2 regions of the Allobrachymonas denitrificans genome follow, and region 1 is predicted to be linked to the other one. Evidence: predicted binding sites of a transcription regulator. Region 1 holds the regulator's gene; the other holds the start of a gene.
The links. The regulator HrcA, encoded in region 1, represses chaperone genes, less so after heat shock. The targets are predictions, from matches to a motif close to TTAGCACTCNNNNNNNNNGAGTGCTAA.

Region 1 (4,209 bases):
GGCATCCAGCAACTGCTGGGCATGGGCCAGGCGCTGGTGTTCGCTGTTGAGTTCGGGCCATTCATCGGCCTGGGGGCCGAGCTTGTCGACTTCGGCGACCTGCCACTGCAGGCGCTCGCGTTCCTGCTGGCGCTGTTCCTGGCCCTGGGTGGCCTGCTCCAGCTGCTCGCGGGCAGTTTGCCATTGCTGCCAGAGCGTGCGGATGGCCGTGGTGTCAATGCGGCCGTAGCCGTCGAGCAGGGCGCGTGTGCTTGCCGGCTGCATCAGGCTTTGCCAGGCGTGCTGGCCGTGGATGTCCACCAGCAGGGTGCCCAGCGCACGCAACTGCGTGGCGGTGGCGGGCGTGCCGTTGATCCAGCCGCGGCTCTTGCCCTGGCTGTCAACCACGCGGCGCAGCAGCAGGCCTTCTTCGGCATCCGCCTCGATGCCGTATTCGTCCAGCAGAGGTGCCAGCGCAGGGGTGATGTCGAAATGTGCAGTGATGTCGGTGCGATTGCAGCCTTCGCGCACGAAGCCGGCATCGGCACGGGCGCCCATCACCAGTTGCAGGGCGTCCACCAGAATGGATTTGCCCGCGCCGGTCTCGCCTGTGAGCGCGGTAAAGCCGTTGTGAACGTCCAGATCCAGAGCCTGCACGATCACGAAATCCTGCAGGGCAATACGCCGTAGCGCCATGGTCAGTTGCTCCCGCTGTTCCAGTGCAGCTTTTCGCGCAGGGTGTCGAAATAGTTCCAGCCACGCGGGTGCAGGAACAGAGCTTCGTGATCCGAGCGGCGCACCACCACGCGATCGCCGGATTGCAGCGAGGAAAGCGATTGCGTGTCGAAGTTGGCGCTGGCCTTGCGGCCGGAGACCACCTCGATGCTGATTTCGCTCGAATCACTGAGCACAATGGGGCGGTTGGAGAGGGTGTGCGGGGCAATCGGCACCAGCACCCATCCGGCCACCGACGGGTGCAGCAGCGGACCACCGGCCGACAGCGAATAGGCCGTGGAGCCGGTGGAGGTGGACACGATCAGACCGTCGGCGCGCTGGTTGGACACGAAATGCCCGTCGACCTCGATGCGCAGTTCCACCATGCCCGCCGTGCTGCCGCGGTTGATCACCACGTCATTGAAGGCAATCGCCTCGAACACGGTGCTTTCGCCACGCTTGACCTGGCCCAGCATCATGCTGCGGTGGTCTTCGATGTATTCGCCGCGCAGCATGGGGGGCAGGGTTTCACAGATGCGGCCCAGGGGAATGTCAGTAATAAAGCCTAGGCGTCCTTGGTTGATGCCAATGAGCGGCACCTTGGCAGGAGCCAGCGTGCGCGCAGCGCCGAGCATGGTACCGTCGCCGCCCACCACCACGGCCAGATCGCACTGTTCGCCGATCTCGACCATCTCCAGCGAGGGGTAGCGGGCATTGAGGCCGGTCATCTCGGCCGCGCGGAATTCCATGGCCACCTGGCAGCCGTTGCGTTCCAGACATTCGGCCACGGCCAGCATGATTTCGGGGGGAGTGCCTTCGGAATGAGAAGCCTGCTGCAGGTTATTGCTTTGCAGGAATTTTCCAATCAGTCCGACGTGGTGAAATTGGGGCTTCATACTTACATTAGATCATTAAAATGTGACGCCATGCTCGACGATCGTGCCAAGTTGCTGCTCAAGACCCTGGTCGACCGCTACATCGCGGACGGCCAGCCCGTGGGTTCCCGTACGCTCTCGCAAACCGCGGGGCTGGAACTGTCGCCGGCCACCATCCGCAACGTGATGGCGGACCTTGAAAACCTGGGCCTGATCGCCAGCCCCCATACCTCCGCAGGGCGCATCCCGACGGCGCGCGGCTACCGGCTGTTTGTGGACACCATGCTCACGGCCGATCCGGCGCATCTGTCCGTTTCCATGCCCACGCTCGCCCTGCCGCCCGAGCAGCCGCAGAAGGTCATCGCCAATGCTGCCAACATGCTGTCGAGCCTGTCGCAGTTCGTGGGCGTGGTGATGAGCCCGCGGCGCGGGTCCGTCTTTCGGCATATCGAATTCCTGCGCCTGTCGGAAAAACGGGTGCTGGTGATCATCGTCTCGCCGGAAGGGGATGTGCAGAATCGCGTCCTGTTTACCGAAACCGATTTCGACCAGAGCCAGCTGGTGGAAGCCGCCAATTATCTGAACGCACATTACAGCGGGCTTGCACTGGAGCAGGTGAGCGTGCGCCTGAAGGACGAGGTGGAAACCCTGCGTGGTGAAATTGCCGCGCTGATGCAGGCCGCCATCGCGGCCAGCACCGAGGCCATGCAGGAGCATGAGCAGGATGTGGTGATTGCAGGGGAGCGCAACCTGCTGTCTGTGAGCGATTTTTCCAGCGACATGTCGCAGTTGCGCCGCGCGTTTGACCTGTTCGAGCAGAAGACCACACTGATGCGTCTGCTGGACGAATCGAGCCAGGCGGCGGGCGTGCATATCTACATCGGCGGCGAGAGCCAGGTGGTGCCGGTGGAGGAGCTCTCGGTGGTGAGTGCGCCTTACAGCGTGGATGGCACGGTGGTGGGCACGCTGGGAGTGATCGGGCCGGTGCGCATGCCGTATCAGCGCATGGTGGAGATTGTGGACATCGCTTCACGGCTGGTGAGCAATGCGCTGAGCCAGCGCTGAGCGGAAAAAACAAAAACGCCTTGCATTGCTGCAAGGCGTTTCTGAACTTTCTGGCGCGACTGGCAGGATTCGAACCCACGACCCCTTGGTTCGTAGCCAAGTACTCTAATCCAACTGAGCTACAGTCGCTGAAAGGAAAACAAAACGCCTGGATAGGCGTTCTGCAATGTTGGCGCGGCTGGCAGGATTCGAACCCACGACCCCTTGGTTCGTAGCCAAGTACTCTAATCCAACTGAGCTACAGCCGCTGAAGCATCGAAGTATAGCGTAGTTTTTGCGGTGGAGCCAGGATTTTTTAAAAAAACCACGCATAGAACGAACAGTTGGAAGGGCGTGGTTCCTCATGGCAAGACAGTTATGATCCCGACGCGGGCATACGGCTTGCAATCATCAGACAGGCTGCCGTCTTTGATCCGGCGGCCATCGCAGTTATCAGTCATGAGGTGTCCAGTTGGATCTGCATTCATCTCCCCCCCGGCGTGGAATAACGCCTTTCAAGCTTGCGCGCTACGGAAGCGCAAGTGTTCATATCGCGACCTTGCTGCTGGGCCTGGCGCCGGCTGCTGTGGTGATGGCGCAGCAACAGCCGCATTTGTCGTCCATGGCGGTTGCGGCAGCCACCTGTGCCAACTGTCATGGCACGGATGGCCGTTCGCCCGGAATCATCCCCTCCATCGCCGGTCAGCCGAAAGACAGGCTGTTGCAGCGTTTGCAGGATTTCAAGGCCGGCATTGATCCGCGTGCCACGGTGATGACGCGCCTGATGAAAGGCTACAGCGAGGACGAGTTGAGAGATCTCGCCGGATATTTTTCGGAGGTGCCCCGATGAAACCACATGACAACAGCATCTCCCGCCGCCAGGTTCTGGGCGGCATGGCGGCCGGTGGCATGCTGCTGGGCGCTCCTGCGCTGGTGCAGGCGCGCCAGGCATCTGCCCACGTGGTGGTGGTCGGAGGAGGCTTTGGCGGGGCAACGGCAGCGCGCTATCTGCGCCGCTACCATCCGGATGTGCAGATCACTCTGGTCGAGCCGGCGCAGCGCTTTTACACCTGCCCGTTTTCCAATCTGTACCTGGCGGGATTGCGCGAGTGGGACAGTCTCGGCCATGGCTTTGATGGCTTGCGCAAGCAGGGCATCGAGGTGGTGCACGCGAGCGCAGAGCAGCTTGATGCCAGGGGCAGGACGGTGAAGTTGTCCAACGGCAGTAGCCTGCGCTGGGACAAGCTGGTGCTGTCCCCCGGCGTGGACATGCAATGGAACAAGCTGCAGGGCTATGACCAGGCAGCCGCCGAGCATGCGCCACACGCCTGGAAGGCCGGTGCGCAGACGCAGTTGCTCAAGCGCCAATTGCAGGCCATGAAGGATGGTGGCACCTTCATCATGACGATTCCGGAGAATCCGTTCCGCTGCCCGCCCGGCCCGTATGAGCGTGCGGCCATGGTGGCGCACTATTTCAGGCAGCACAAGCCGAAGTCCAAGATCCTCCTGCTCGATGCCAAGACGGCGTTCTCCAAGCAGGCACTGTTCATGCAGGGCTGGAAGGCGCTGTACGGCAACATGATCGAATGGGTGGGGC
Region 2 (4,209 bases), 680 kb from region 1:
TAGGATAAAAAGGGGGTTTCGCCGGATATCTTGCGGGCTGTCATGTGCCCGACCCATGCACTTCGTACAATGAGGGAGTTGCCCGCCTTGCGCCCACTCCACTCTGCCATGTTCAGCTTCTTCAAGAAAAAACCTGCCGCCCCCGAATCCCCTGTCGAAACCCCCGTTGCCGAGGCAGCGCCGGAGACGACTGCGGAGACGGGCGTGCAGGCTGCGCCCGAAGCTCCGGCAACCGAACAGGTCCCCGCCTCCGGTGGCTGGCTCAACCGCCTGCGCCGCAGTTTCGGGGGCGACGAAGCAAGCCCGGCCAGTGCCGACGCCCCGGCCGCCTCCGGCGAACTACCGCTGGCCGAGCAGGCCCTGATCCAGGCGCTGCAGCACGATGCCATGGACAGCAGTTTCGCCGCGCTGGAGCCCACGCCCATCGACGAAGCCGCCCTGACCGAAGCCGCCCTCGCGGCTACACCGGAAGAAGCCGACGATGTGCCAGCCAGCAGCAAGTCGCCGGCGCCGCGCCACGCCGAACAGGCACCTGCCGCCACTCCCGAGGCGCAAACGCCCGCCGCGGCATCGGCATCGGCATCGGCATCCGCAGACGAGCCGGTCGCCGACGACGAAGCGGCTGCAGCTGACACCGCCACCCGCGCCGGCTGGTTCAACCGCCTCAAGACCGGTCTGCGCCGCACCGGCAGCAGCATCACCACCGTCTTTACCGGCACCCGAATCGACGAGGAACTCTACGAAGACCTCGAGGCCGCCCTGCTCATGGCCGATGCCGGCGTGCAGGCCACCGAATACCTGCTGGAAGACCTCAAGCGCCGCGTCAAGGCCGCCAAGGCCACCGATCCGGCGCAGGTGCGCACCCTGCTGACCGATGCCATTGCCGAACTGCTGCAGCCGCTGGAAAAGCAACTGGTGATCGGCGAGCACACGCCCACCGTGATCATGGTGGCTGGCGTCAACGGCGCCGGCAAGACCACCTCCATCGGCAAACTCACCAAGCACCTGAGCGACCACCGGCAAAGCGTGCTGCTGGCTGCTGCCGACACCTTCCGTGCCGCTGCCCGCGAGCAGCTCGCCATCTGGGCCGACCGCAACACGGTCGAGATCGTCAGCAACGCCGGTGGGGACCCGGCGGCCCTGAGCTTCGATGCCGTCGCCGCTGGCCGCGCGCGCGGCAAGAACGTGGTGCTGGTCGATACTGCCGGCCGCCTGCCCACCCAGCTGCACCTGATGGACGAGCTCAAGAAGATCCGCCGCACCATCACCAAGGCCTACGTCACCGCACCGCACGAGGTGCTGCTGGTGATCGACGGCAACACCGGCCAGAACGCGCTGGCACAGGTCAAGGCGTTCGACGACGCACTGGAACTGACCGGCCTGATCGTGACCAAGCTCGACGGCACCGCCAAGGGCGGCGTGCTGTGCGCGATTGCGCGCGAGAAACCGGTTCCGGTGTATTTCGTCGGTGTGGGCGAAAAACTGGAAGACCTGGAAACCTTCAATGCGCGCGAATTTGCGCAGGCGCTGCTGGGTTGAGCGGCATTTCCCGGAGCTGTCGCGCATCCGGGGCAGTGTCCTACGCCGCGTGGAGGGCCCAGGCATCAGAATGTGCAACAAGGCGTAGAAGCATTTGCCCCGATGGCTCTCGCAATTCTGCGACAGCCCCTGATTTGTTACAGGTTTTCCCGGCAGATTTAGCACTCGACTTTCAGGAGTGCTAATATCTTTCGCCAATGAGGAACATCTCGGCAAGAGATGTATCCAATACCCTGAAAGGAGTGAAGACACATGGCTGATAGGGCTGTTGCCTCCACCAAGACCCAAGACATTGCCATTGCCCCCAACTGGTCGGCAGTGGCCACCTTGCCCGCACTGGGCAATCTTGACGCGTACATCAGCGCGGTCAACCGCATGCCCATGCTCACGCCCGAGCAGGAGCATGACTACGCCAAGAAACTGAAAGACCACAACGACCTGGACGCCGCCGGTCGCCTCATCATGTCGCACCTGCGTCTGGTGGTGGCCGTGTCGCGCCAGTACCTGGGCTATGGCCTGCCGCACGGCGACCTGATCCAGGAAGGCAACATCGGCCTGATGAAAGCCGTCAAGCGCTTCGATCCGGATCAGGGCGTGCGCCTGGTGAGCTACGCCATGCACTGGATCAAGGCCGAGATCCACGAGTACATCCTGAAGAACTGGCGCATGGTCAAGGTCGCCACGACCAAGGCGCAGCGCAAGCTGTTCTTCAACCTGCGCAGCAAGAAGCAGGGCTTCAAGGCCATCGCCGGCCTGGACGATGCGGCCATGCACCGCGACACGCTCACCGAGCAGGAAATCGACATCATCGCGAAAGACCTCAACGTCAAGCGCGAGGAAGTGATGGAGATGGAAACGCGCATGAGCGGCGGCGATGTGCTGCTCGATCCGGCTCCCAGCGATGACGGCGAGCAGGCCTTCGGCCCGATCGCCTACCTGAGCGATGCCAGCCACGAGCCCACCGCCATGCTGGAAGCCCAGCAACGCGACGTGATGGCCACCGACGGCATCGCCGCCGCGCTCGACACGCTCGACCCGCGCAGCCGCCGCATCGTGGAACAGCGCTGGCTGGCCGTGAACGACGACGGCTCCGGCGGCATGACGCTGCACGAACTGGCCGCCGAGTACGGCGTGAGCGCCGAGCGCATCCGCCAGATCGAGTCGGCGGCCATGAAGAAGATGAAGACGGCGCTGGTGGAGTATGCCTGAGCCCTAGGCGCCTGACAGCCTGTGGGGCCGCTCGGATGAGCGGCCTTTTTCATGGGTGCTGCAGGATACGCGGCCACAGCGATTGCGGAATCCGGCCCGGAACGTCACTCTGCGCCACTGGTGTGCCGGCGGGGGAATGTCCTGCGCACCATTGTGCGGTTGCCCGAAGATTTTCCGTCAGCGCTTCGCTTGTCCGAAAAACCGCAGTTCTACAATGAACTGTTCGCCCCCCCGGAAAGTGAAATCCCCCATGAACTCCCATGCCCTGATGCTGATGGCCATTCCTGCGCTGGTGGCGCTGGCTGGCGGGGTTCTCGCGGCGGTCTGGGCCCCGAGCCACCAGACGCGCAGCATGATCCAGCACTTTGCGGCAGGCGTGGTGCTGGCAGCGCTGGCCGTCGAGCTGCTGCCGGAAATCGCACGCGAGCATCCGGCCCCCTGGCACGTATTGGCGGCCTTTGCAGCCGGCAGCATGTTCATGTACGGACTCAAGCTCTGGACCATGAAGCTGGAACATGCCGAAGAGCAGCGCGCGATTGCCAGCGGCCAGGCCGCTGCCGGCATGGCCACCGGCCTGCTGCTGGCCACCTTCATCGACGTGGCGGTGGACGGCTTCATCATTGGCGCCGGCTTTGCCGCGGGCGGCGAAACCGGCATGATCCTGGCGCTCGGTCTGTCGGTGGAACTGCTGTTCCTCGGCCTGGCGCTGGCCTCCGACAGCATCCGCGGCTGGAAGATCATTGCCGTGTCCGGCGCGCTGGGGCTGACGGTGCTGTGCTGCGCCCTGGCGGGCAGCCTGCTGCTGGCGCAGGCTTCGCACGACACCATCGGCACAGTGCTGGCCTTCAGTGCGGCCGCCCTGCTCTACCTGGTGACGGAAGAGCTGCTGATGGAGGCGCACGAGGTGGAAGAAAAACCGTTCTTCACGCTGGTGCTGTTTGCAGGCTTCCTGGTGTTCTGGGCCATCCAGTTGTTCGGGCAAGGCTGAACCCCGCCTCAAGAGGGCGCAACGGCGGCTGGCGTTCGGCCAGCGTGCGCGCGGAGGCCTCCCGTCGCCAGTGGGCGTTTAAGACTCGGCCAGCAGCGCTTTCACATCCGCTGCCACCAGTTCCGGTTTGGCGCCGTAGTTGCTGTGCAGGCGCATGCGGCCCTGCTTGTCGATCAGCAGCGTGCCGGCGGTGTGGTCCATGGTGTAGTGCTCGGGCTTGCTGCCCGGCACTTTCTTGTAGTACACGCGGTAGCCGGGCGCAATGGTCTTGCGCAGCTCTTCCGGCGTGGGCACCAGCGCCAGAAAATCCGGGCCGAAGTTGGCCATGTATTCCTTGAGCAGCGCCGGCGTATCGCGCTCGGGATCGACGGTGACGAAAATGACCTGGAAACGGTCGGCATCGGCGCCGAGCAGCTGCTTGACCTGCACCATTTCGGTCAGCGTGGTCGGGCACACATCCGGGCACTGCGTGT

Region 2: rpoH (RNA polymerase sigma factor RpoH) is a predicted target of HrcA. The motif match lies at 1,698-1,724, and genes of this name have one in related genera.

Annotation. Positions count from the first base shown of each region.
Region 1 is NZ_CAJQUA010000001.1:1,138,126-1,142,334, reverse strand. It holds gene recN (DNA repair protein RecN) at 1-675, opposite strand, end outside; gene KKQ75_RS05330 (NAD kinase) at 678-1,589, opposite strand; gene hrcA (heat-inducible transcriptional repressor HrcA) at 1,620-2,633, shown strand; tRNA gene KKQ75_RS05320 (tRNA-Arg) at 2,685-2,762, opposite strand; tRNA gene KKQ75_RS05315 (tRNA-Arg) at 2,804-2,881, opposite strand; gene KKQ75_RS05310 (c-type cytochrome) at 3,172-3,462, shown strand; gene KKQ75_RS05305 (NAD(P)/FAD-dependent oxidoreductase) at 3,459-4,209, shown strand, end outside.
Region 2 is NZ_CAJQUA010000001.1:1,818,860-1,823,068, forward strand. It holds gene ftsY (signal recognition particle-docking protein FtsY) at 388-1,539, shown strand; gene rpoH (RNA polymerase sigma factor RpoH) at 1,792-2,748, shown strand; gene KKQ75_RS08455 (ZIP family metal transporter) at 2,999-3,736, shown strand; gene KKQ75_RS08460 (SCO family protein) at 3,815-4,209, opposite strand, start outside.